3 regions of the Ralstonia sp. 22111 genome follow, and region 2 is predicted to be linked to each of the others. Evidence: predicted binding sites of a transcription regulator. Region 2 holds the regulator's gene; each other region holds the start of a gene.

Region 1 (7,904 bases), on a different contig from region 2:
AGGCCAGTTCTTTCAGTCTGAACACGGCCACGAGATCATTGGCGATGATGAGGCGGGGGCGAATGCACAAGGCAGCCGATCAGGCCCGATGCGGGCATTGCTTGATCTTCGTGGATCCCCCGGGTATGCGAAGTACGCCAAGCAACTGGGCATCGATGGCGTACCGGCTTCGAAGATGCTAAGTCGCTTGCGCTGGAGCCAAATAGACTCTGTGCGCAGCGATCTGAAGGGCGGAGGTGCTGACTTTATCAACGATCTGATGAAGGTTGCCGGCAACCAAGGCACGATCGCAGGTTTTGCTGCATTGGGGCCGGCGCAGAAGACGTTGCTGAACCCGATTGGCAAGGCGCTGGGTGATCGTATTGCCCGAGCTATTCGAGATGACCTGTCGTTTCACGCGTATCTCTTATTGCCTGTACACCCAGAGGGAACCCTCGACACGTTGAACATCATGACGCAGCTGCATTTGACGATGCAATCGCTGGTGTTCGGTTCTGACAGTCTCGTGAACCGGGTCCGCCGTGCGCTGTTGGCCAAGCAGTATGTGAAGGAGCGGAAGATCTCTTGGCGGGAGGCGGTGGTGGCAGCACAAGACGTCGATTCGTTGGAGCTCGGTCGCCGCGTTTCGAACGACAAGTGGGCGCGATATCTGACGCTACTGAACCTGCGCAATTGGGACACGATCGGTGGCAGGCCGGTAACAGAGCAGATCTATATCCATAGCAAGCTGCTGATCGCTGATGACCGCACCGTGGTACTTGGCAGTGCCAACATTAACGACCGCAGTCAGATGGGCGACCGGGATTCGGAACTGGCCGTCATCATGCACGACGACTCACCCATATCGGTGCCGCTGGACGGCAAGAACATCCAGAACGTAGGCGTATCGGCGCACAATTTGCGTAAGGCGCTGTGGCGCAAGCACTTTGGGCTGATGAGCGGCTCGGCGGCAGCCACCGAACTCGGGGCGGCCCTGGACAAGCCGGCTGATCCCGAAACGTGGAGAGTGATACAGAAAGTTGCTGCGAATAATGCTGTGGCTTATAGAAAAGCATTCCCATTTTTACCTGCGCTCGACAAGGCAACGTCCATTTGGCCAACTTGGAATAAAGACGAGTCCAAACTGGAAGGCTACATGCCTTTCAATGAGCGTTTTTGGCGCGACCCCGGACCAAGAGCAGAGTCTTTTACGTGGGATGCAAAAAAATTGCTGCCGGAACGTGCCCCTGTAGGTGTGCGTGGATTCATTGTGGCTCTACCTATCATGTGGACGCAGGGCGAGGACAACAACTCTGGAATGAATCTGACGACACTCGCAGACGTTGGCCCTGAGGGCGGTTTGGATATGTCCCAACAGACTGCTGCGCTATCTCCCGAGCAATCGGATCGGATGAACACTTAGAAGAATAGGCAAATAGGAAACATATTGATGCAGTATCGATTCTCTCTAGCTGGCGTACGGCGACTAACAGTCTGTGCTGTGACCGTTCTTCTAGCTGCCTGCGGCCGAGGTGGCCATGCGGAGGAGCCAATCCCCAAAGAGGTGGAGGTTACAAGCCGTTCAGGGGAGCGAGTACGGATACCGAACCCAAGCAACGCAGACCGCCTTGAGGCCACGGCTCCGGGCTATGTCACGCCAGCAGAAAGCCGCTCCGAATGCCTGGGCCGACTGATGTTCGATGTCCCGCGCAGTTTGGGGTTCGAATGGGCAATCGCATCCAAATCTTCACGGCAAGGGCCTTACGAACAACTGTTTCAGTATTTCGACAACGGTACCGGACGAGGTCGGATGGAAATCGAAACGCCCGAGTTGCGAACGACATTTGCTGTGTACGGCCCAGATACGCCAAAGCTACGTGAGGAATTTCTGAGCTATCGGGCACGCATGAATGCCGCAACATTGCACGGAAAACTGGACTCGCTGCAGAGCCAGAAAGAAGACGAAGACCTTTATAAAAGAAGGCCTGAGCTTCTCGGCCCGAACACCAAAGAAAATTTGGCAGAAAGCCGCCGAAAAATCGAACAAGACATCGCGGATCTCAAGGCAGATCGCTACCAGAAGGCTATTGATCTGGGGCGGCCCGATAGTGCGGCTTTTCGCTCAGATGAGCACGTACAGAGTGCGTCGTATCTGCGGGGTGCGATCGTGTTGGGTAACCACCTCGTTGCGTTCGAGTCGATGCTTCGTGGCCTCAAGAATGATGACGATCCAACCGAAGCGCAATGGACGACGGCCGAAAACGCTCTGCGCAAGCTAATCGGCCAGCTTCAAGCACGAGACCTCTACGAAATTCCCAAGGAGCGCGGCTTTTGCCTGCCATATGCCTTCCTCCGTGACGACGGTACCTATGGGAACGAGATTTCCTCGTCGTTCCGATTTGCTGACAGCCCGGCCGTCACCTACCAGCTTAACTTCGCGGCAATTCCTGCAGGAACGCCGTCGCCCACATCGTTGATCAACGCAGCGGGCCGCTCCATGGCCGCCTTGGGCGACCGTTCGCCTGCCGGAATGAAAGTGACCCAGCGGCTCGGGCCCCGCCCAGTGAAGATCGGTGCGCTGACTTCCGTACAAGGCGGCATCGTTGTCGAAGCTCAACGACCCGGCCAAAACACGCGTGAGGGATACCACGTCTATGCCGGCAATGCGGGGTGGTCTGGCTCACAGATTTTGCCAACGATCGAGGTGGTGATGGAGTCTGCCAGCCGCAACGCGCATCCCAGGCTGAATGCCGATGCGCCTCCCTATGCCGAAGCGCGGCCAAGGTTCGACGCGCTGCTCAAGAGCATTCGCCTGCGCCCCACGTCTCCGCCGATGCCCGAGCTGGAGCACGTGGTGAAGCAGTAGTGCGCTACAACGGTGTCACGAAACCCAAATCAAAATCTCTCTCGAATCGATGATGTACAGAAAACTCGCCGTAGCCCTCCTCACCACCGCCTGGATGACCACAGGCATCTGTGCCCAGCACACGTCCACCGTGCCGACCTCAGGCAATGCCCCGCAAAGCGGAATCAAGAAGGCCGTGCACGCAAAGAAGCACGGCAAGCGGGGCAAGGTCACCCGCGCGCGCAAGAGTGCCCCGGTGGCTCGCGATGGCGATGCAGAAGTGCTCGCCCAGGTGCTGGGTTCGGATAACAAGAACCCGTTGTGGGGAAAGCCGCAGCAGTAACCAGGCAAATGGCCGCAGCGGATGCGCCAAGGCGCGATCAGCCCCCCGTCCGCTGCTTCTGCAACATCGCCAACTGCGTCGCCAGGTAATTGCTCGTATTCGTCATACTCGCTACCACCTTCGACAGCGCATTGAACTGCGCGTAATACAGCGCCTGCTTGGCATCGAGCTGCTTCTGCATCAGATCGATCTGCTTGCCGAGCGATGTGATGGAGCTGTTGATGGCGTCGCTGGCGTTCTGCACCATGCCGTTGTTCGACAACAAGTTGCCCGACACGGTGTGGAGTTGCGCCGCATAGCCGCGCTGCACGGTGACGGTGCCGCGGTCGCCCAACGCGCCGCCGGTCACTTGCACCGTCAGGCCATCGACGGCCGATCCGCTGGCGCCGTAGAGGTTCTGGCCCGAACCCGTGGCGGCCGCGCCGTTGATGGTGCCCTGCACATCGCGCCCGGCCGTGGCCGTGGGGCTGCCACCGAGCAGCGATGCCGCGCCATTGCCCGACACCGACACCGTCGATACCGAGCCGTATTGCTTGTCGGTGAACGTCAGCACGCCGTTGGCATCGGTGCCGATGGCGACTTCCACCTTGGCTTTCTGCAGGTCGGGCGAGGCGTTGATCTGGCTCTGGATCTGCGTGGCCAGGCTCGACGCGGTGTAGTTGCCTGCCGGGACCTTGATGTTGGTCGTGATGCCGCTGAGCGTGACGGACAGGCTGTCGTTCACGCCGCTCTGGATGGTCGTGTTGGCAGCCGCCGAGCCCTTGAGCGAGCCCTGCGTTGCCAGCTGGGTGACGTTGATGGCGTAGCTGCCGGCCTGCGTGGTCGTCGAGAACGCCGAAACCTTCAGCAATGAATCCGTCGCCGTGCCGGTGCCGGCAAACAGCGCCGCCACCTGGCTGGGCGATTTCTTCAGGGCCGTCGTGAGCTTCGCGTCGTCAATCGACAGCGTGCCTTCCTTGTCCATCGTCACGCCGATACTGCCGAGCGACTGGAACGCACCGTTGCCGATGCCCTGGCCCAGCACGTCGGTCAGCTGGTTGATCATCGCCTTGGTGCTGACGTCGCCGGCCAGCGCGCCGTTGTTGGCGGCATTGGCGGTGTCGAACTTGGTCAACGCGTTGAGCTGGATGCGCAGCGCGTTGTACGCCTTGACGAAGTTGAGTACCGACTGGCTGGCCTGGCCGGCGTCGCTGCCGACCGTGACCGTCGTGCTGCCCGTCTTGGCGAGCGTGAACGAGGTGCCGTCCACCACGTCCGTCAGCGTGTTGGTGGCGCTTTGCACGGCGATGCCGTTGACGGTAGCCATGGCGTTGCGGCCCGTCGCGACCTCGCTCATGTTCTGCGTGCCGGCCGGGTCGTGGCTCAGGAGGGATTGCAGTGCCGGGGCGCCCGAGACGGCAATCTTCATTTCTGAATTCGCGCCGCCTGCGGTGGACGTCAGCACCAGCCGGTACGGCGAATTGCTGCCGTCGTTGACGATGCTGGCCGAGACGCCCACGTTGGCGCTGTTGATGGCATCGCGGATGCCGGCGAGCGTGTTGTTCGACGGGTCGATGGTGATCGAGCCGCCGGCCTGGTTGCCGTTCTGCGTGAAGGTGGCGCCGGTGTATTTGCCGTCGGCAAAGCTGCCGCCCGAGACGCTGCCAAATGAAAAAGTTAGCGTAGTGGGCGTGCCGCTGCCGATGGGCGTCTTGCTCGACGCCTGCCCGGCGGCTGACAGCACCTGCGCCTGCGCAAGCTGCGTCACGTTGACTTGATACGTGCCCGCCGGTGCCGTGTTGGACAGCGAAGCTGTGAGGATCGACGTGTCGTGTCCGCTGGCCTTGTTGCCGGTAAACGTATCCGGGTTATTCAGGGCGGCCATCGCCGTCTGGAAGGTCGCCAGGGCGCTTTTGAGCGAGCCGACCGCCGACAACTGCGTCTGAAACGCCTTCTGCTGCGTCTGCCGCAGCGTCATGCCCTTGCTTTCCGCCTGGATCAGCTTCGTGACAAGGCTGTTGACGTCGATGTTCGTACCGATGCCCGGAACGGAGATCGGCGGAATGTAGTTGTTGCTCGTGGACGAGGTGGCCATGGTCGGACGCGCGCAAACGCTTTCTTCACAATCTCCACAATGTGACGGCAGCGCAGCCCCGTTCTTTAGGGCAAACCCTGCTCGGGCAGCCTTTTTGTCCGGGTTTGCTCAGGAAAGCGAAAGAATTGCCGACGCCACACGACGCAGCGGCCAGCGCCGGCGGTCTCCATCAGGGTGGAGACCGCCGCGCTACGTTAAACCGTCTCGCCTTCCTTGCTCGGATCGACCTGCTTGCCGCGCGCCAGCACCGGCACCAGCGCTGCACCGGTATGGCTGGCCGGCACGCGCGTCAGCGCCTCCGGCCCGCAAGCCGCGACGATCGTGCCGCCCTCATCGCCGCCTTCGGGGCCGAGATCGAGAATCCAGTCCGCCTCGGCAATCACGTCGAGGTCGTGCTCGATCACGATCACGCTGTGGCCGCCGTCCGCCAGGCGATGCAGCACGCGAATCAGCTTGGCCACGTCGGCCATGTGCAGACCGACGGTCGGCTCGTCCAGCACGTACAGCGTGTGGGGCGCCTTCTGGCCGCGGCGCGTCACGTCATCGCGCACCTTCGACAACTCGGTGACGAGCTTGATGCGCTGCGCCTCGCCGCCGGACAGCGTGGGCGAGGGCTGGCCGAGCGTCAGGTAGCCAAGGCCCACGTCCTTCATCAACTGCAGCGGATGGGCGATGCTGTTCATCGCGCCGAAGAACTCGACTGCTTCGTCGATCTCCATGGTCAGCACATCGCCGATGTTCTTGCCGCGCCAGGTGACAGCCAGCGTTTCTGCATTGAAGCGCTGACCGTGGCAGACGTCGCAGCCGACCTTTACGTCAGGCAGGAAGCTCATGGCGATGGTGCGCACGCCCTGGCCTTCACAGGCGGGGCAGCGGCCGTCGCCGGTGTTGAACGAGAAGCGCGAGGCGGTGTAGCCACGCGCGCGGGCTTCAAGCGTGTCGGCAAAGAGCTTGCGGATGGTGTCCCACACGCCGATGTACGTGGCGGGGCAGGAGCGCGGCGTCTTGCCGATCGGCGTCTGGTCGACTTCCAGCACGCGGTCGATGGTTTCCCAGCCGGTGACGCTGTCGCAGCCGTGCCAGTCGTGCTTGACGTCGAGCTTGCGCGGCATCTTCGCCTCAGGCGTCTCAGCCTGCGCGGCCTTGCGTGCGCGGCGGGTTGCCGGCGAAGACAGCACCGAACGGCCGACCGCATCGAGCAGGTTCGTCATCAACACATCGCGCGCCAGCGTCGATTTGCCCGAGCCCGACACGCCCGTAATGGCCACGAGGCGCGACAGCGGCATCGTCGCGGTCACGTTGCGCAGGTTGTGCAGCTTGGCGCCGTGCACAGTGAGCCATTGCTCCGGCACGGCTTGCTTGCCGGCACGCGGCGCAACCACCTGACGGCGCGGCAGCAGCGGATGCTCGATCGGCTGCGACAGGAATCGGCCAGTGAGCGAATCCGGCTGCGCTGCCAGGTCTGCCACGCCGCCTTGCGCGACGAGTGTGCCGCCGCGCTTGCCCGCGCCCGGGCCGATGTCGATGATGTGGTCGGCGCGGCGGATGGTGTCTTCATCGTGCTCGACCACCACCAGCGTGTTGCCTTTGTCGCCCAGTTTGCGCAGCGCGTCGAGCAGGATCTGGTTATCGCGCGGATGCAGGCCGATGGTCGGCTCATCCAGCACGTAGCAGACGCCCTGCAGGTTGCTGCCGAGTTGCGCAGCCAGGCGGATGCGTTGGGCTTCACCGCCCGACAGGCTCGGCGCGGCGCGATCCAGGCTCAGGTAACCCAGGCCAACCTCCTCCAGGAATGACAGGCGGCTGTGAATCTCGGCGACCACGTCGCGGGCGATGTCGGCGTCGCGGCCGGTCAGGTCCAGGCCCTCGACCCAGCGACGCGTCTGGCTGACCGTCCACTGTGCAATGTCGACGATGGGTTTGGCGGCAAAGGTGACAGCGCGCGCCGTGGGGTTCAAGCGCGTGCCGTGGCAATCCGGGCAGGGCAGGTCGGTCATGCCTTCCGGATCGACTTCTTCCGATGGCAGCGTCTGCTCGCGGCCGCGATCGTCGCCGCCGAGCACGGTGTCGTCAAACGCGGCCCGCTGTTCGCGCGTGAGTGCCAATCCGGTACCGACGCAGCTTGGGCACCAGCCGTGCTTGCTGTTGTACGAAAACATGCGCGGATCCAGCTCGGGGTAGCTGGTGCCGCAGGTGGCGCACGCGCGCTTGGTCGAAAACACCTTCACGTTGCCGACGTGCGCCGTGCCGCCGTTGTGCATGGCGTGTTGCAGGCCGTCGAGCGGCGCGAGAACGTGCATGATGCCCTTGCCGTATTCCAGCGCCTGCTCCAGCAACGCACGCAGCGCGGCTTCGTTTTCCGGCGAGACAACGATGTCGCCCACAGGCAGTTCCAGCGTGTGCTCGCGGAAGCGGTCCAGGCGCGGCCATGGGTCGACGCTCAGGAATTCGCCGTCGACGCGCAGATGCGTATAGCCGCGCGCCTTGGCCCATTTGGCCAGGTCGGTGTAGACGCCCTTGCGGTTGACGACCAGCGGCGCGAGCAGGCCGATGTGCTGACCGCGATAATCGCGCATGAGTTGGGCAAAGATCGCCTCCGGCCTTTGCGCCGACACCGGCGTGCCGTCGTGGATGCAGTGCTGCACGCCCAGCTTCACATACAG
Region 2 (7,904 bases):
TCATCGCATTGCGCTGCTGTTCAATGCCAACAAGGTGTATGACCGCGAGATCATCGCGGGAATTGGCGACTACATGCGCTCCACCCGCGTGACGTGGGACCTGTTTCTGGAAGAGGATTTCCGCTGCCGCCTACCCGGCATCGAGCGCTTTGACGGCGACGGCATCATTGCGGATTTCGACGACCCCGCCGTCGCCGAAGCGCTGCGCGGTTGCCCGCTACCGGTGGTGGCCGTCGGCTCATCGTATGAAGATGCAACGCAATACCCGGCAAAGGAGCCTTATGTCGCAACGGACAACGGCAAGCTGGTCGCGCTGGCCTACCGGCACCTGATCGAAGCCGGCCTGCAGCACTTTGCGCTGTACAGCCTGCCCCAGGCGCCAGAGAACCGCTGGGCACAGCAGCGCGAACTCGCCTTTACACGCTTGCGCCGGCAGGACAATCCCACCGCCCCGATTGAGCAGGAGATTTACCGGGGCCTCTCGACCAGCGCGCCGACCTGGCATCAGGCGATCGGTCAATTGATTGAATGGCTGCGTGCGTTGCCCAAGCCCATCGGCGTCATTGCCGTCACCGACGCGCGGGCCCGGCACCTGCTGCAGGCCTGCATGACGGCAGGCTTGGCCGTGCCGGAGGAAGTCGCCATCATCGGCATCGACAACGATCCGCTCACACGCACCTTGAGCCGCATCCCGTTGTCGTCCGTCATTCAGGGCACCGTGGAGATGGGTCGCACGGCCGCACACCTGCTGCATCAGATGCTGGGCGGTGCCCGCCTGGCAGGCCGGCAGATTCTCGTGCCGCCGGTGGGCATCAATGTGCTGGCGTCATCCCGGCACCAGCCGCTTGCCAGCCCGTATGTCATGCGCGCGCGCCACTTCATCCGGCAGTACGCCTGCCAGGGAATCAAGACCGAGCAGGTCGCGGACTACGTCGGTATCTCGCGGTCATCGCTCGAAGAACACTTTCGTCGTGAATTGAATTGCACCGTGCACCAGGAAATCCTTCGCCATAAGCTCGACGCCGCCAAGCACATGCTGGCCAGCCGTGATGTCGCCACCGCCGAGGTGGCGGTGCGCTGCGGCTTTACCTCCCCGCAATACATGCACGCCGTATTCCGACGCGAGCTGGATTGCACGCCACGCGAATACCAGGAACGCACCATCACAGAGGGCCAATCATGAGCATCGCGTCAGCGCTGTCCGCACACGCGCCGCTCGACGGCGCCATCTCGTCAGCAATATGGGGACAACTGCCGGGCGGTGAACCGGTTCGGCTGTTCACGCTGCGCAATGCCTTGGGCATGCGCGTTTCGATCAGCGACCTGGGGGCGACGCTCGTCTCCTGGCAAGCGCCTGACCGAGGCGGGCGCCTGGGCGAGATTCTCCTGAACCACGCGACGCCTGCCGCCTACCTTGAATCACCAGGCTATCTGGGCGGATTGATCGGACGCTGGGCGAACCGGATTGCGGGCGCGCGGTTCACGCTCGACGGCATCGACTACGCCCTCGATCGCAATGAAGGCGGCAATCTGCTCCATGGGGGGGCGAGCGGGTTTCATCGGGCGCTATGGCACGCCGAGGATCACGACGGCGCATTGGTCATGCGGCTCAACTCCCCGGAAGGCGATGCGGGATTCCCCGGCAACGTCGCCGTCCAGGTTCGCTATGCGCTTGACGACGATGGCACGCTGTCGATCGACTACGAAGCCCGGACCGATGCGCCCACGCCGATCAACCTGACAAGCCACGGGTATTTCAACCTGAGCGGCAAGCCCGGCACCGACATCAAGGGCCACATCCTGTCGATCGATGCCGACGCGTATCTGGAAGTCGATGCCAAGCTGATCCCGACACGAACAGCCAGCGTTGCGGGCACGGCGTTCGATTTTCGCCAGGGTGCGCCCATCGGGGTACGGCTGGACTGGCCTAACGCGCAACTCGCGCAGGCCGGCGGGTTCGACCACTGCTTTGTGCTGCGCAATACAGCGCCGGAGGGGCGCTCGCAGGTGCGCCCGGTCGCCCGGCTGTATGACCCCGGCAGCGGGCGCGAATTGACGGTACTCACCGATCAGCGCGGGCTGCAGTTCTATTCGGGCCACAAGCTGGCCGGCACGCACGCGCTACGCAGCGGCTTATGCCTGGAAGCGAGCGCGTTCCCGAACCAGGTCAACATGCCCGATGCGGAAACGGTCATGTTCCGCCCGGGCCAGGTCTACCGGCAGCACACCGCATACCGCGTGTCAGTTGCTGAAGAAGCCTGAGCCGCGAGACCTGATCCGCAGACCTAAGCCGAGCTGAGGCACGCGGCCTGGATGTTCAATGCGCAGCTGCAGCCGCGCCGTGCATGACTTCGTGCGAGCCGCGAATGCCGTTGAACCATGCGTTGAGCACCACGGCCACCAGCGTGCCCATCACGATGCCGCTGTGGGTGATCGGGTGCGTCCAGTCAGGAAAGTGGTGGAAGAACGCCGGCGCCAGCGTCGGCATCATGCCAAAGCCGACCGATACGGCGATGATCAACAGGTTGTGGCGCTGTTGCTGGAAGTCGACCATGCCCAGCATGCGGATGCCGGCTGCGGCCACCATCCCGAACATCACGATGCCTGCGCCGCCCAGCACGTATTGCGGCACGGAAGCCACCACGTAAGACAGCTTCGGAAACAGCCCCAGCACGATCAGCAGCAACCCGCCGGCGGCCGCCACATAGCGCGAACGCACGCCCGTGATCGACACCAGCCCGATGTTCTGCGAGAACGACGTATGCGGAAACGTGTTGAACACCCCCGCCACCACCGTCGCCAGACCGTCGGCACGCAGGCCGTTGGTGAGTTCGTTGCGCGAGATGGGCTTGCCCACCACGTGCGACAGCGCGAGGAACATGCCGGTTGATTCCACCAGCGTGATCACGATCACGATGCACATCGAGATGATGGCCGACAGCTCGAACTTCGGCATGCCAAAGTGGAACGGCGTCACCAGCGTCATCAGCGGCGCGGCGCTGGCGTCGGCCAGCGACACCTTGCCAAACGCCGCCGCCACCAGCGTGCCCGTCACGATGCCAAGCAGCACCGCGATATTGCACAGCAGTGCGTTGCCGAACTTGGTGAGCAGCAGGATCGTCACCAGCACGAGCGCTGCAATGGCCAGGCCGAATGGATCGCCGAACGCCGGGTTCGGCACCATGTGCTTCACGCCGTCGACCACCTGCGGAATCATCTGCTGACCGCCCGCGGCCCAGTTGATGCCTACGCTCAGCAGCGAAAAGCCGATCAGCATGATGACCGTGCCCGTCACCACGCGCGGGAACAGGCCCAGCAACCGGCCCATCAGCGGCGCAATGGCAATGCCGAACACACCAGAAACGATGGACGCCCCGAAAATGCCGGGCAGCCCCATGCCGGGCTCCACGCCAATGGCGATCATCGGTGCCACCGCAGCAAATGTGACACCCATCATCACCGGCAGACGGATCCCGAAGATCAGGAAACCGAGCGATTGGATGAGCGTGCCGATCCCAGCCGCAAACAGGTCGCAATTGACCAGATACGAGAGATCGCTCTTCGACAGGCCGAGCGCATTGCCGACAATCAGCGGCACGGCAATCGCCCCGGCGTACATCACCAACAGGTGTTGCAGGCCAAGTGCGAACAGACGGGGCAGCGGCAGAAACTCGTTGACGGGATCGGCAACGGTGTCGGCGATTGTCGACGAAGAAGGCGAGGGTTGGCCGGGGGATTGGCGCATTGTCTGTCTCCTGGGGCCGCTCTCGTGTCAATGCCGGGAGCGTGCTTTAGGCGGATGGGGCGGATTCCATCCGCCGGCATTCATGCGGCGTGATGCCGCGTATTTGCCGGAATCTTGGAGGGGCGCCATTTTTCTGTCAACAATTCCATACGTTTTTTGTGTACATATTTTGCGTTCTTAAACGTATGTGCGTCGTCATCCACCTCTTCACACCACGCGTGCCCGCGTGAACGACGCGCCAAAGAAAAAGCGCGGCCGCGACATGAGTCGCTGGCCGCGCAGTAGAAATACCTGGCAGGTAAAGCTGGAACCGGGAGCCGCCAACAAACCCAGTGAAGCAGAAGGTCTTGTCAGTGGCGCTCAGCAGACCTCAGTTCAGGTCGGCGTCGGCAGCCATGCGCGATCACGCAGGCGCGAGCGGATGCGGGCGATGGCCTGGCTGTGGATCTGGCACACGCGCGATTCCGACACGCCCATCACGGCGCCGATTTCGCGCAGGTTCAGATCCTGCTCGTAGTAGAGGCTCATCATGAGCTTTTCGCGCTCGGGCAGTGCCTCGATGGCAGCGACAACCGATTCGCGCAGGTCGTGGTCCAGCAGTTGGTCCAGCGGCGTGGCGTCGTTCTCGGGCGCGCGGTTCTCGATGAAGGCGTCGGCGTCTTCGCGGTCGAAATCTTCGTAATACAGCAGCTGGCTGCCTTGCAGGTCGACCAGTTGCTTCTGGTATTCGGCCAGCGACATGCCCAGCGCCGCGGCAATCTCGGTTTCCGTGGGCGCGCGGCCCTTCTGCTGCTGCAGCTTCTGGATCGCCTGCTCGATCGTGCGTGCGTTGCGGCGCAGGCCGCGCGGCAGCCAGTCCGAGCCGCGCAGTTCGTCCAGGATCGCGCCGCGAATACGCTGGGCCGCGTAGAACTCGAACTGCACGCCCTGCGTTTCCTCATAGCGCGACAGCGCATCGAGCAAGCCCATCATGCCAGCCTGGATCAGGTCGTCCAGCTCAACGCTGGCCGGCAACTTGACCATCATCTGGTTGGCAATGCGGCGCACCAGTGGTGCGTACGTGGCCATCTCGTCGGACTTGGTCTTGCGACCGGTTGCGGTGTACATATCCATGCCTGCCTTTGACGCTTCGTTCATGCTGCGCCTCAATAAACCAATTCGGCCGCGCGTGCGGTGGCGCCAAGCGTCGGAGTCGCTGTCGACATTGACGTTGCTTGCGCCGATTCATCTGCCGGCTGTGCCGGTGCCCGCGCCGACATGACCACCCGCGACGGCGCATTGCCATCACCGGCTTGGGCCTCGGCGCTGGCCCAGCTCAACATTTCTTCGGCAAGCTGGCGGAAGGCCATGGCCGAAGGCGATGCGGGAAACGCGCTCGCCACGGGCTTGCCGAGCGAGAGCGCAAGTTCTACGTGCCGGTCCTCCGGGAGGTAGCCGGCGAAATCGATACGGGTGTTCAGGTACTGGCCCACGGTGTTGGCCAGGTTGCCGAACACGCGCACGGCGGAATCCACCGAATGCGCGCCGCACACCACGGTGCGGATGCCAGCGCTGCCTTGCAGCACGGCGGTTTTCTTGAGCAGCGTGTACGCGCTCTTGATGCCTTCCGGACCATCGGAGAAGGTCAGCAGCACGTCGTCGCAGGCTTCGGCCACGGTGCTCAGCGCCCGGGTGCCGAAATGCGCGGCCACGAGCGTCACATCCGCCGTCTCGTCGTACTGCTCGAGCACGCCGGGCATGGCGAGCATGGTCTGGGCGTTCACCACGGCCGTGTCGCGGCCCATGGCGGACAGCGCGATGCGCAGGTTGTCGACAAAGTCATCGACCTGCTCTTCCGCACCGATCACCAGCACACGGCGGGCAGCAGCATGACCGAGCATGCGCCGCAGCCCTGCGGCTTGATCCTTGGCGAATGGCGTCGTCATGGTCGCCCCCTTGTCAGGCGAAATCGAAAGCGGCCAGGCCAGGTTCGCGGTTACCTGAGTTACGCAACACCGCGCCTTGCGCCACCAGCAACGATTCATCCGAATCCAGCGTGAACGACGACTGCTCCGCACCGGCCCGGAACGAGCGATGGATCAGCAGCTTCTTGTTCGGCACCGCAATGTCCTCCGGCACACGCTGGCCGTACGACACGTAGTGCAGCGGCAGGCGGCGGCGGATCATCACGTCCATCGCGTGGCCAACCGAGGCAGCCTCGTCGATCTTGGTCAGGATGCAGCCGGCGAGGTTGGCGTCGCGGTAGGCACCCACCACTTCATCGAGCGTCTTGCCGTTGCTGGCAGCGTTGAGCAGCAGCAGGCGCTTGATCGACGGGCCCACGGCATGCAGCATCGCCATCTGCTCGGACACGGCGCGGTCGCGCTGGCTCATGCCGATGGTGTCGATCAGCACGACGTGCTTCTCGCGCAGGTCGTTCAGCGCCAGGCTCAGGTCTTGCGCGTCTTTCACGGCATGCACCGAGACGCCCAGGATCTTGCCGTAGATGCGCAGTTGTTCATGGCCGCCGATCCGGTAGCTGTCGGTCGACAGCAGCGCCACGCGCGATGCGCCATGGCGCAGCACGAAGCGCGCGGCCAGCTTGGCGGTCGTGGTGGTCTTGCCCACGCCGGTCGGGCCCATCAGGGCAAACACGCCGCCCTGGTCGAGCAGGCTGTTTTCATCCGACACGGTGCTCAGGTTCTTTTCAATCGCGCGCTGCACGAAGTCCAGCGCCCCCTCATACGAGTCGTGCTGCGGCATGTTCTCCAGCACGTAGCGCGTGAGCTGTGCCGAGAACCCTGCGTTGAGCATGGTCTGGAACAGGCGCGTACGCACCGGGTCGCCCAGCTTCACGCCCAGCGAGGCCAAGCTCGACATGGCGTCGTTCAGGGTGCTCTTGAGCGTTTCGATCTCGCCGACCATGCGGCGGGTCATCACGTCGGTCTCGGCACGGATGCTTTCCTTCACGTCGGCCTGGATGGCCGAACGCTGCAGGCTCACGTCATCACGCGGGGCTTCGGGCTTGGCCATCGTGTCCTCCACGCGGACGAAAATGTCGGAAGCCTTGTCTGCGTCGGCTTGCGCCTCGATGCGCGCCTTCACGGGCGCTTCGGCCTTCTGTTGTTCGGCGCGAAGGTTACGGGCCTGGGCTTCCACGCGCTCGGCAAAGCTGCGCAGCGAAACCGGGCGGTCATCCTGCTCGCGTGCCTGTTCACGTGCCTGCTCGCGACGTGCGGCAAAGCGGGCGATCGATTCCACCTCCGGCTCGTCGTCTTCCACCGTGGTGCGGCGCGCGATGAACTGGGCGGTGCTGGCCATGGCCTGCGCTGCGGATTGGGCAACCTCGGCATTGGCACGGTCCAGCGACAGGCCGGCCAGCATGCGGGTGGATGCCGCCAGAGCATCTTCTTCCCCGAACGCCACGTCGTCGTCCACGCGCGTTTGCAGCGTGCGGCCGGCCGGCTTGGCTGCCGGAGCGACTTGAGCGACCGGGGCTGCCGGTGCGTCTTCCTGTGCAGGGGCGCGGCGCGAAGCGATGAAGCGGTTGCGCAGACGGGCCAGCGCGTTGGGCGCCGGCGTCTCGGCCTGCGGGGCTTCTTCAGCAGGTGCCTGAGCGGCGGCCACGGCTGCAGTTGCAGCGGCAATCGGTGCCGGCTCGGGAATCGGGGCCGGTGCCATCGGGCGGCGCTGCGCCGTCTTGGGTGCCGACGATTGCGTGTCGACCAGCGCATCCACGTGCGAGTCGCATGCCGCGATGATCTCGATGCCACCCGGAATGGCGCGGTTCGACAGGATCAGAGCGCCATCGCCCAGTTGGTCGCGGACTTTGCGCAAGACGTCACGCGACGTCAGTCCGGTAAATCGATGCATTTTCATGCGCGGCCTCCAAGCATGGCGACAACCTTAATCGTTCGGTGATCTGGAATTTCTGCGTGCGACAGCACGCGCAGGCTCGGTGCGGCACGCTTGAACAGGCGTGCAAGCATCGGGCGCAGTGCGGGCGGTACGAGCAGGACGCCCGTCTGACCCATCTGTTCGTGTTGCCGCGACGAGTCCGCAGCCGCTTGCATGAGCGAGTCAGCCAGTTGCGGTTCGATCGGGCCGGCGTTCGAGCCAACGACGCTTTGCAGCAAGATGTTCTCCAGATTCGGGTCAAGCGTGACGACCTGCATTTCGG
Region 3 (7,904 bases), on a different contig from region 2:
TGAACGTGATGCCGATCTGCAGGTAACGGTCGTTGCCTTCTTCGGGCTGCAGGTTGACGGTCAGGGTTTCCATGGCCACGAACACCGGCTCTTTGGGCTTGGGCGGTGCGGCGGGGCCGGATGCGGCGTGATTGCCGCCTCCGAGGAAGAACCAGGCGGCACCGCCGCCCATGCCGACGAGCAGGAGCACGATCAGGATGATCAGCAGCAGCTTGGTGGAGCCGCCCTTTGCTGGGGCGGGGGCGGTAGTGGCGGCAGCGGCTTCGGCCATGGGGATCACTCGGGGACTAAGGGGGGGTGGGCTTTCCCGGCTCGCGTCGCGCAACACACCGTAAAAAACAACGCAAAGCACAGAGTCGGGTTCTCGGATGGCATTCTTCCCCACCTCTGTCCAGCTCATTCCAGCAAGAAACGCGGTCAATCCTGCTTATCTCGGGCGTTTGCGACGTGTGGTGCAAAGCCGCACGATTTTATAAGTGACTCTTAGTGCTCTTTATGTGTGGGGGTAACGTTGTCCCGGGCGCCTGACCGGTACCCCTGTTCGCCTCTTGCACCGCAAAAGTGACGTTGGTCCGAAAGATTTGCCCGCGCTTGCCGTTGTAAGGAAAGAACAGGCCGGCATGGTCCGGCCCTGCATACCTGCATTGTTTTGCCGGAAGCCGCCTTGAATTCCTTGCCCTTTTCCACCCGTATTGACCTGGCGCTTGTCGATGCCGATGGCTTGCCGGCCGACTGTCCTGCGCGCGGCGAGCCGCCGGGCTTCTGCCCGAAGCTGGATCTGCTGTCGATGGTCAACGCGCTGACAGAGGGCATCCTCGTGTGTGGGTCGGACCGCCGCGTCACCTACGCCAATCCGAGCGCCGCGCGGCTGCTGGGTTTGCCGGTGGAGGCCCTGGTGGGGCGTTTGCTGCCCACGGTCGTCAACGCCGCGGTGGACGAGTTCGACGCGTCCATCCACGAGGCCGACTGGCCCGATCAAGAAGTGATCGCCGAAGGGCAGCCGCAGCTGAACCAGATTTTCGGGATGCACTGCGTGGATGGCCGCACGGTGTGGGTTTCGAGCAACTGGACGCCGCTGTATGCCGATGGCGGTCATTCGATGACGGCCTCTCCGCGGGCTTCGGAGGTCGGTGCAACGCCATATTCGGTGCTGGTGTCGCTTGTCGACATCACGCAGATCCGCGAAGCGCAGCAGCGCATCCGGCATCTGGCCACGCACGACACGCTGACGGGGTTGCTGAACCGCTCCGCGCTGGAAGATCGCCTGGAGCACGCTTTGGCGATTGCCCGCCGTAACCGCTCGCGCGTCTCGGTCATGTTCCTCGACCTCGATCGTTTCAAGAACGTCAACGACACGCTGGGCCACCAGTTTGGCGACATGCTGTTGCGCGAAGTGGCGGCCCGCCTGCAGGCATGCGCGCGCGAAGCCGACACCGTGGCGCGCCTGGGCGGCGACGAATTTGTCGTCATGCTCGAAGCGCTTGATGGCCTGGGCACGCGGCGCGTGGCCGAGCGCATTCTCTCGGCCATCAGCGCGCCGTTCCATATCGAGGGGCAGGAGCTGTACCTGGGTGTGTCGATCGGGATTGCCGTGGCGCCGCACGACGGCGACGACCCAAACACGCTGCTGCGCAAGGCCGATGCCGCCATGTACCTGGCAAAGGAGCGCGGCCGCAACAACTTCCAAACCTTTACGAGCGACCTGGACGATCGCGTCTCGCGCCGCTTCCGCATTGAATCGGGCCTGCGGCGTGCGAGCGACCGCAACGAGTTCTACGCCGACTACCAGCCGCGCGTGGATGTGCGCAGCGGCCGCATCGTCGGCGTGGAAGCGCTCATCCGCTGGAACTCGGCCGATTTCGGCCGCATGATGCCCGGCCAGTTCATCCAGGACGCCGAAGAAACCGGCCTGATCGTCGAGATCGACCGCTGGATTCTGCGCGCCGCCTGCGACCAGCTTGCGCGCTGGCGCCGCATCGGGCTGCCAGACCTGCGCATGTCGATCAACCTTTCGGGCCAGGCGTTCAGCTCGGGGCAGTTGAGTGCGATGGTGCGTGGTGCGCTATCGACCAGCGGCTTGCCGGGTAACGCGGTGGAACTGGAGATGACCGAAGGCATCCTGATTCGCGACGATCCGTCATTGCATGCGCTGCTGACCGAGCTGCGCGCGATGGGCGTATCGCTGGCGCTGGACGATTTCGGTACCGGATATTCATCGCTGTCGTACCTGCACCGCTTCCCGATCGATACGTTGAAGATCGACCGTTCGTTCGTGCAAGACCTGCCGCACGTGGCCGAACGCGCGGCCATCACGCGGGCCATCATCATGATGGCGCAGGCCATGGGCATGAAGACCGTGGCCGAAGGCGTGGAGACCACCGGCCAGCTTGAATTCCTGCGGGAAGTCGGCTGCGACGAGTTCCAGGGCTATCTGCTCACGCGGCCACTGGAGCCGACGGCGGTGCAGGATCTCGTGCGCGAGAACGCGCGCCGCTACGGCGAGCGCGTCCCCCGGTTTCTATAAATATCGAGTGCCCCGGAAAGCGTAGCGAGCGCCCCGAGGTTGGCGTGAGAAGCGCAGCCGTACACGTGTACGGCGAGCATCGCAAGGCCAAGATCGGGGTGCGCAGTAGCTTTACGGGGCACCCTAGAGTTGGAGGCCGTTGCTGACTACGTACATGGTCAGCTCGGCGTTGTTGCGCAGCTTCATTTTCGAGAGCACGCGCCCCCGGTACACGCTGACCGTCTTGACGCTGATCTGCAGTGCCTCGGCAATCTCGCCCAGCGTGCGGCCGGAGCCCAGCATGCGCAGCGTCTGGAATTCGCGGTCGGATAGGATGTCGTGGCGGGGCTTGTCCCAGTCGACGTTCAGGTTGTCGGCCAGGACTTCCACAAGATCCGAAGGCAGGTATTTCTTGCCCTTGGAGATGGCGTTGACGGCGGCCAGCAACTGCGGCTGGCTCGCGTCCATTGGCAGATAGCCGGCGGCGCCCGCCTTCAGCGCCCGGACGGCAAGCAGCGCTTCAGGGTGGCGGCCCAGTGCCAGCACGGCCAGGCGCGCATGCTGCTGGCGCACGGTCTTGATGGTCTGGAATTCGTCTCCGGTGGCCGATTCCACCGAAAAGAGCATGACGTCCCACTCGCGCTGGGCGAGCAGGTCGTTATTGGCATCGCGCAGGTCCGGCACGGCCTCGATCTGCCGGGCCAGGCGCGAATCCTTGAGGATCTGGCGCAGGCCGACACGGGCAATATCGTGCGGTTCGACGATCAGGACATTGAGCATGGTGGGTGTTGCGGGTCAAACGCGGGCTCGCATCGAGCTCTTCTTTCCGCCGGCAGGCTGTTGGGCCGACCCGGCGGGCTTGCAACTCCCCATCTGTGCACTGTGTGGCGCTCTATATAGAGAAGGATGCTGGCGCCTATGGACTGGTCGATCGAGTATAGCCGAGGGCCTGCAGGCCAAGAAGCAGGCTCACCGCCTCTTTTGGAGGGGTGCCTAAAGTCAGGCGCCCGCAAGCCCAAACCGCCGCCGACGCACAAATTTGTCAAGGCGACCCTAAACTTTCCTCAGAGGCCACCGATAACCTGAGTACAACGCAGACCTGATCCCCTTCAAGTTGCAGGTCACGTTGCCCGGCCTAGCCGGAATTAGCAAACACGGGCAACAAACCATCGGGAAACTTAGGAGCCGTCATGTCCCTCAGCCTCAATACCAACATCTCGTCCCTGCAAACGCAGCAAGCTCTGTCGCAATCGCAGTCCGCTCTGCAAACGTCGCTGCAACGTCTGTCGACCGGCCTGCGCGTGAACAGCGCGAAGGACGATGCCGCTGCTTACGCTGTGGCTTCCAGCCTGACGACCACGCTGAACTCGCAAACCCAAGGTATCCAGAACGCCAACAACGCACAGTCGTACCTGCAAACGGCCGACTCGTACCTGGGCCAGGTTGAAAACAACCTGCAACGTATGCGCCAACTGGCTGTGGAAGCCAACAATGGCGGTCTGTCGACCACCGACCAGGCCAACCTGGACAAGGAATACCAACAGCTGGCCACGGCCAACAAGAACATCGAGACCAACGCCAACTACAACGGCGCCAAGCTGTTCGACGGCTCGGTCACCTCGACCACGTTCCAATACGGCCAAAACTCGTCGACCGACGTCGCTACCGTGACCAACGCCAACCTGGCCAGCTTCGGTACGCTGTCGAGCACGAGCGTGACCTCGACCGCCAACGCAACGGCAGCCCAGGCCAAGATCGACGCCGACCTGGCCAGCCTGAAGGCAGCTCGCGCTGACCTGGGTGCACAGCAAAGCGGTCTGAGCTCGACGATCAACACGCTGACCTCGTCGAACACCGCCCTGTCGGCTGCAAAGTCGGCCATGGTCGATACCGACTACGCTTCGGAAACGTCGAACATGACCCGTCAGAACATCCTGCAGCAAGCGGGTACGGCGATGCTGGCGCAAGCCAACTCGGCACCGAACAGCATCCTGAGCCTGCTGAAGGGTTAATCAGTAAGTTGGATGCAGCCTCGCCGCCTCGCGGTTGGGCCAAGGGCCGGCGCTCCTCGGGGCGCCGGCCTTTTTTCTTTTGTCGGATACCCCACTTTTTCGTGGGTGGCGCCTGCATAACCTGCCCTAAAGAAGCTGCGGCCAGTGCCGTTGTGTAGAGAGACTTCCGCCGGCGCAGATGCTTATCGGACCCGATCATGGCGACTACCACTACCACCTCCTCAACCAGCAGCTACGTTCCGCCGATCTCCATTCCCGGTATCGGGACGAGCATCGATGTCAATTCGCTGGTGTCCAGCCTCATGAAGGTGGAAAGCCAGCCGCTGACGCAACTGCAGACGCAGCAAAGCTCGTACCAGACGCAGCTGTCGGCCGTTGGTTCGCTCAAGAGTGCGCTGTCGACCTTCCAGACGGCGCTGTCGAGTCTGACCAGTGCGTCGAACTACAGCGCCATGAAGGCCAGCGGCTACGACAGCTCAATGCTGAGTGCGTCGGTGACGGGCTCGGCGCCTGCGGGTTCCTACGCGGTCAACGTCACGCAGCTTGCGCAATCGCAGGTGCTCGCGGCGCAGGGGCAGACCTCCACCACGACGGCCATCGGCAGCGGCGCATCGACCACGATTTCGTTCTCGTTCGGCTCGGTGTCGGGCGGCTCGTTTTCCGGTGGCAAGTACACCGGTTCGACGTTCACGCAGAACGGAAATCTGGCGGGTGGCTCGATCACGATCGATTCTTCCAACAACACGCTGGCGGGCATCCGTGACGCGATCAACTCGGCCAACCTGGGTGTGTCGGCCAGCATCGTGAACGACGGCAGCGGCAGCCCGTACCGTCTGGTGCTGACGTCGACTGCGGGCGGCTCCAGCTCGGAGATGAAGATTTCGGTGTCGGGCGACTCGACGCTGCAATCGCTGCTCTCGCAAGACCCGGCCGGCACGCAGAACATGACCGAGGTGACCACGGGCCAGAACGCCCTGGCCACCATCAACGGCATTGCCGTGCAGAGCCCGACCAACACGTTGTCGAACGTGGTGGACGGCACATCGTTCACGCTCTCAAAGACGGGCAGCACCAACGTGACGGTGGGCAACGACCCGACCGCCACCACCACCGCCGTCACCAACTTCGTGAACGGCTACAACGCGCTGCGCACGCAACTGAATTCGCTCACCAAGATCGACACCGCCAACAGCGCCAACAACGGCCCGCTGGCGGGCGATGTGAGCACCAAGACGCTCATCAACCAGATTACCGACGTGCTGGGCCAGGCGGTCGGCAACGGCAATTACCAGTCGCTGGGCAGCGTGGGTGTGACGATGAATTCCGACGGCACGCTGTCGGTTGACAACACCAAGCTGTCGGCAGCGGTTGCAAAGTCGCCCAGCCAGGTGGCGGGCTTGTTTGCCGGTACCGGCACGGCCACCGATTCGCTCGTCAGCGTGCCGACGTTTTCGGATTCCACGCAGGCCGGCACCTACGCCGTCAACGTGACGCAGTTGGCCACGCAGGGCACGCTCACGGGTTCTGCCGCCGCCAACACGACCATCACGGCGGGTGTGAATGACACGCTCGCGTTCAACATCAGCGGCATGTCCGTCAACGTGACGTTGGCGGCCGGCAGCTACACCGCAGCGACCCTGGCTGCGCAGATCCAGAGCCAGATCAACGCATCGACCACGCTGCAGAGCGCCAAGGTCACTGCGTCGGTGTCGGCTGACGCCAGCGGCGTGCTGAGCGTGACCGATAGCCAGTTCGGCTCGGTGTCGGCGGTGTCGGTATCAGGCGCGGGGGCTTCATCGCTCTTCGGCGCGAGCCCGACGGCCACCAACGGTCTGGATGTGCAGGGCACCATCAACGGCGTTGCTGCCACCAGTTCGGGGCAGAACCTGTATGGGGTCAGCGGTTCGGCAACCGACGGCTTGACGGTGCAGGTGGCCGGCGGCCCGCTGGGCGCCCGTGGCACGGTCACGGTGCAGCGCGGTTACGCCGCCCAGCTCAATACGGTGATGACGGGCCTGCTGTCGTCCAGCGGCATGGTGCAGAACGAGACGGACGCGATCAACAGTTCGCTCACTTCGCTTGCCAGCCAGATCACCGCCATGCAGACGCGGCTGGATAACAAGCAGGCGCTGTACTACACGCAGTTCAACGCGTTGTCGGCAGCGGTGGCGAGCATGACGAACACCAGTAATTACCTGACGACGCAGCTCGCGGCCATTGCCAAGCAGACTTCGAGCAGCAACTAAGCCGGGTTCAGGTTTAGAGCACAACCCAAAACAAAACAGACTACAGCGAGGACCTTTTCCATGTACGCTGCACGCCGTGCCATCGGTGCCTATGCGCAAGTCGGCATCGAGACGTCCGTGGTAGACGCCAATCCGCACCGCCTCATCGCCATGCTGTTCGAAGGCGCGCGCGCCGCCATCAACCTGGCCGGCGCCGCCATCCAGCGCGGCGACGTGCTGGCCAAGGTGCGAGCGTTTGACAAGGCAATCTCGATCATCGGCCAGGGCCTGCAGGCCAGCCTCGATCACCAGCGCGGCGGCGACATCGCTGTGCAACTGAACACGCTGTACGACTACATGCTGCGCCGCCTGCTGGTGGCCAACGGCAACAACGATCTGACAATCCTCGCAGAGGTGGACGCCTTGCTGGTCCCGCTGCAGGATGCGTGGCTCGCCATCGGCCAGACCGGCCAACCGGCTGCCGCCGCGGCGAACAGCCATCTGAGCGTTGTGAGCTGATTGCCGGTCGTTTGTAGGAACGCGACCTTTGACTGAATTCGGCCCAACTGGAGCCAATATGCACCGCAACATCCCGATCAAGGACAGCGAAAGTCTGTTCACCTGCTACGAAGCCATCGCACGCCTGACCGCCGAAATGGTCAGCGCGGCCGAAGTGGGTAACTGGGAAGTCGTCAGTACGCTGGAACGCGAGAGCGCCGCCTATGTGGATGCGCTGCGCCGTTCCGAGCCGCATCCGCAGCTCTCGCGTGCAGACGTGGAGCGCAAGCGCACGCTGCTCGTGCGCATTCTGGAAGATGACGCCCGCGTGCGAGCCATGGTGTATCCGCGCCTGGACCGCCTGCAGAAGCGCATCGACACGGCGCGCCGCGCCACCACCGCAAGCAACGCTTACGGCAGCATGGCGCGTTATTGAGACGAAGCGTTCTGCAGCTGTTTTGACAGCGTCAGATAGTGCTCGGACTTGCGTGCGAGCGCGTGACTCTGCATCTGGTACACGATCGCCAGTTGCTGGGCAGCGAGGAAGCTGCCCCGGCCGACGACGCTGCCGTCCATCTCCGGTTGATCGCCGATCTCAAGGCAACGGTTGAAGACCTGCTCTGCCAACGGTAGCCACCGGGCGCCTGCTTCATCAGGCTGCTTGGC

What was found. The regulator FliA, encoded in region 2, starts transcription of late flagellar genes. The targets are predictions, from matches to a motif close to CTAAAGTTTNNNNNNNNNNNGCCGNTA.
Region 1: the regulator FliA is predicted to act here: its motif matches at 5,284-5,310, upstream of fliD (flagellar filament capping protein FliD).
Region 3: the regulator FliA is predicted to act here: its motif matches at 3,557-3,583, upstream of ACTJK4_RS12970 (flagellin N-terminal helical domain-containing protein).

What each region holds. Positions count from the first base shown of each region.
Region 1 covers NZ_JBQEPR010000003.1:469,273-477,176, reverse strand. Annotated here, with positions in the region: gene ACTJK4_RS11115 (phospholipase D-like domain-containing protein) at 1-1,402, shown strand, start outside; gene ACTJK4_RS11110 (T6SS immunity protein Tli4 family protein) at 1,673-2,845, shown strand; gene ACTJK4_RS11105 (hypothetical protein) at 2,940-3,167, shown strand; gene fliD (flagellar filament capping protein FliD) at 3,205-5,241, opposite strand; gene uvrA (excinuclease ABC subunit UvrA) at 5,436-7,904, opposite strand, start outside.
Region 2 covers NZ_JBQEPR010000007.1:28,723-36,626, forward strand. Annotated here, with positions in the region: gene ACTJK4_RS17830 (XylR family transcriptional regulator) at 1-1,183, shown strand, start outside; gene ACTJK4_RS17835 (aldose epimerase family protein) at 1,180-2,262, shown strand; gene ACTJK4_RS17840 (nucleobase:cation symporter-2 family protein) at 2,318-3,745, opposite strand; gene ACTJK4_RS17845 (RNA polymerase sigma factor FliA) at 4,121-4,882, opposite strand; gene ACTJK4_RS17850 (MinD/ParA family ATP-binding protein) at 4,891-5,670, opposite strand; gene flhF (flagellar biosynthesis protein FlhF) at 5,684-7,603, opposite strand; gene flhA (flagellar biosynthesis protein FlhA) at 7,600-7,904, opposite strand, start outside.
Region 3 covers NZ_JBQEPR010000004.1:249,041-256,944, forward strand. Annotated here, with positions in the region: gene fliL (flagellar basal body-associated protein FliL) at 1-271, opposite strand, end outside; gene ACTJK4_RS12960 (sensor domain-containing protein) at 788-2,524, shown strand; gene ACTJK4_RS12965 (LuxR C-terminal-related transcriptional regulator) at 2,648-3,283, opposite strand; gene ACTJK4_RS12970 (flagellin N-terminal helical domain-containing protein) at 3,694-4,515, shown strand; gene fliD (flagellar filament capping protein FliD) at 4,713-6,761, shown strand; gene fliS (flagellar export chaperone FliS) at 6,822-7,259, shown strand; gene ACTJK4_RS12985 (flagellar protein FliT) at 7,318-7,674, shown strand; gene ACTJK4_RS12990 (glycosyltransferase) at 7,668-7,904, opposite strand, start outside.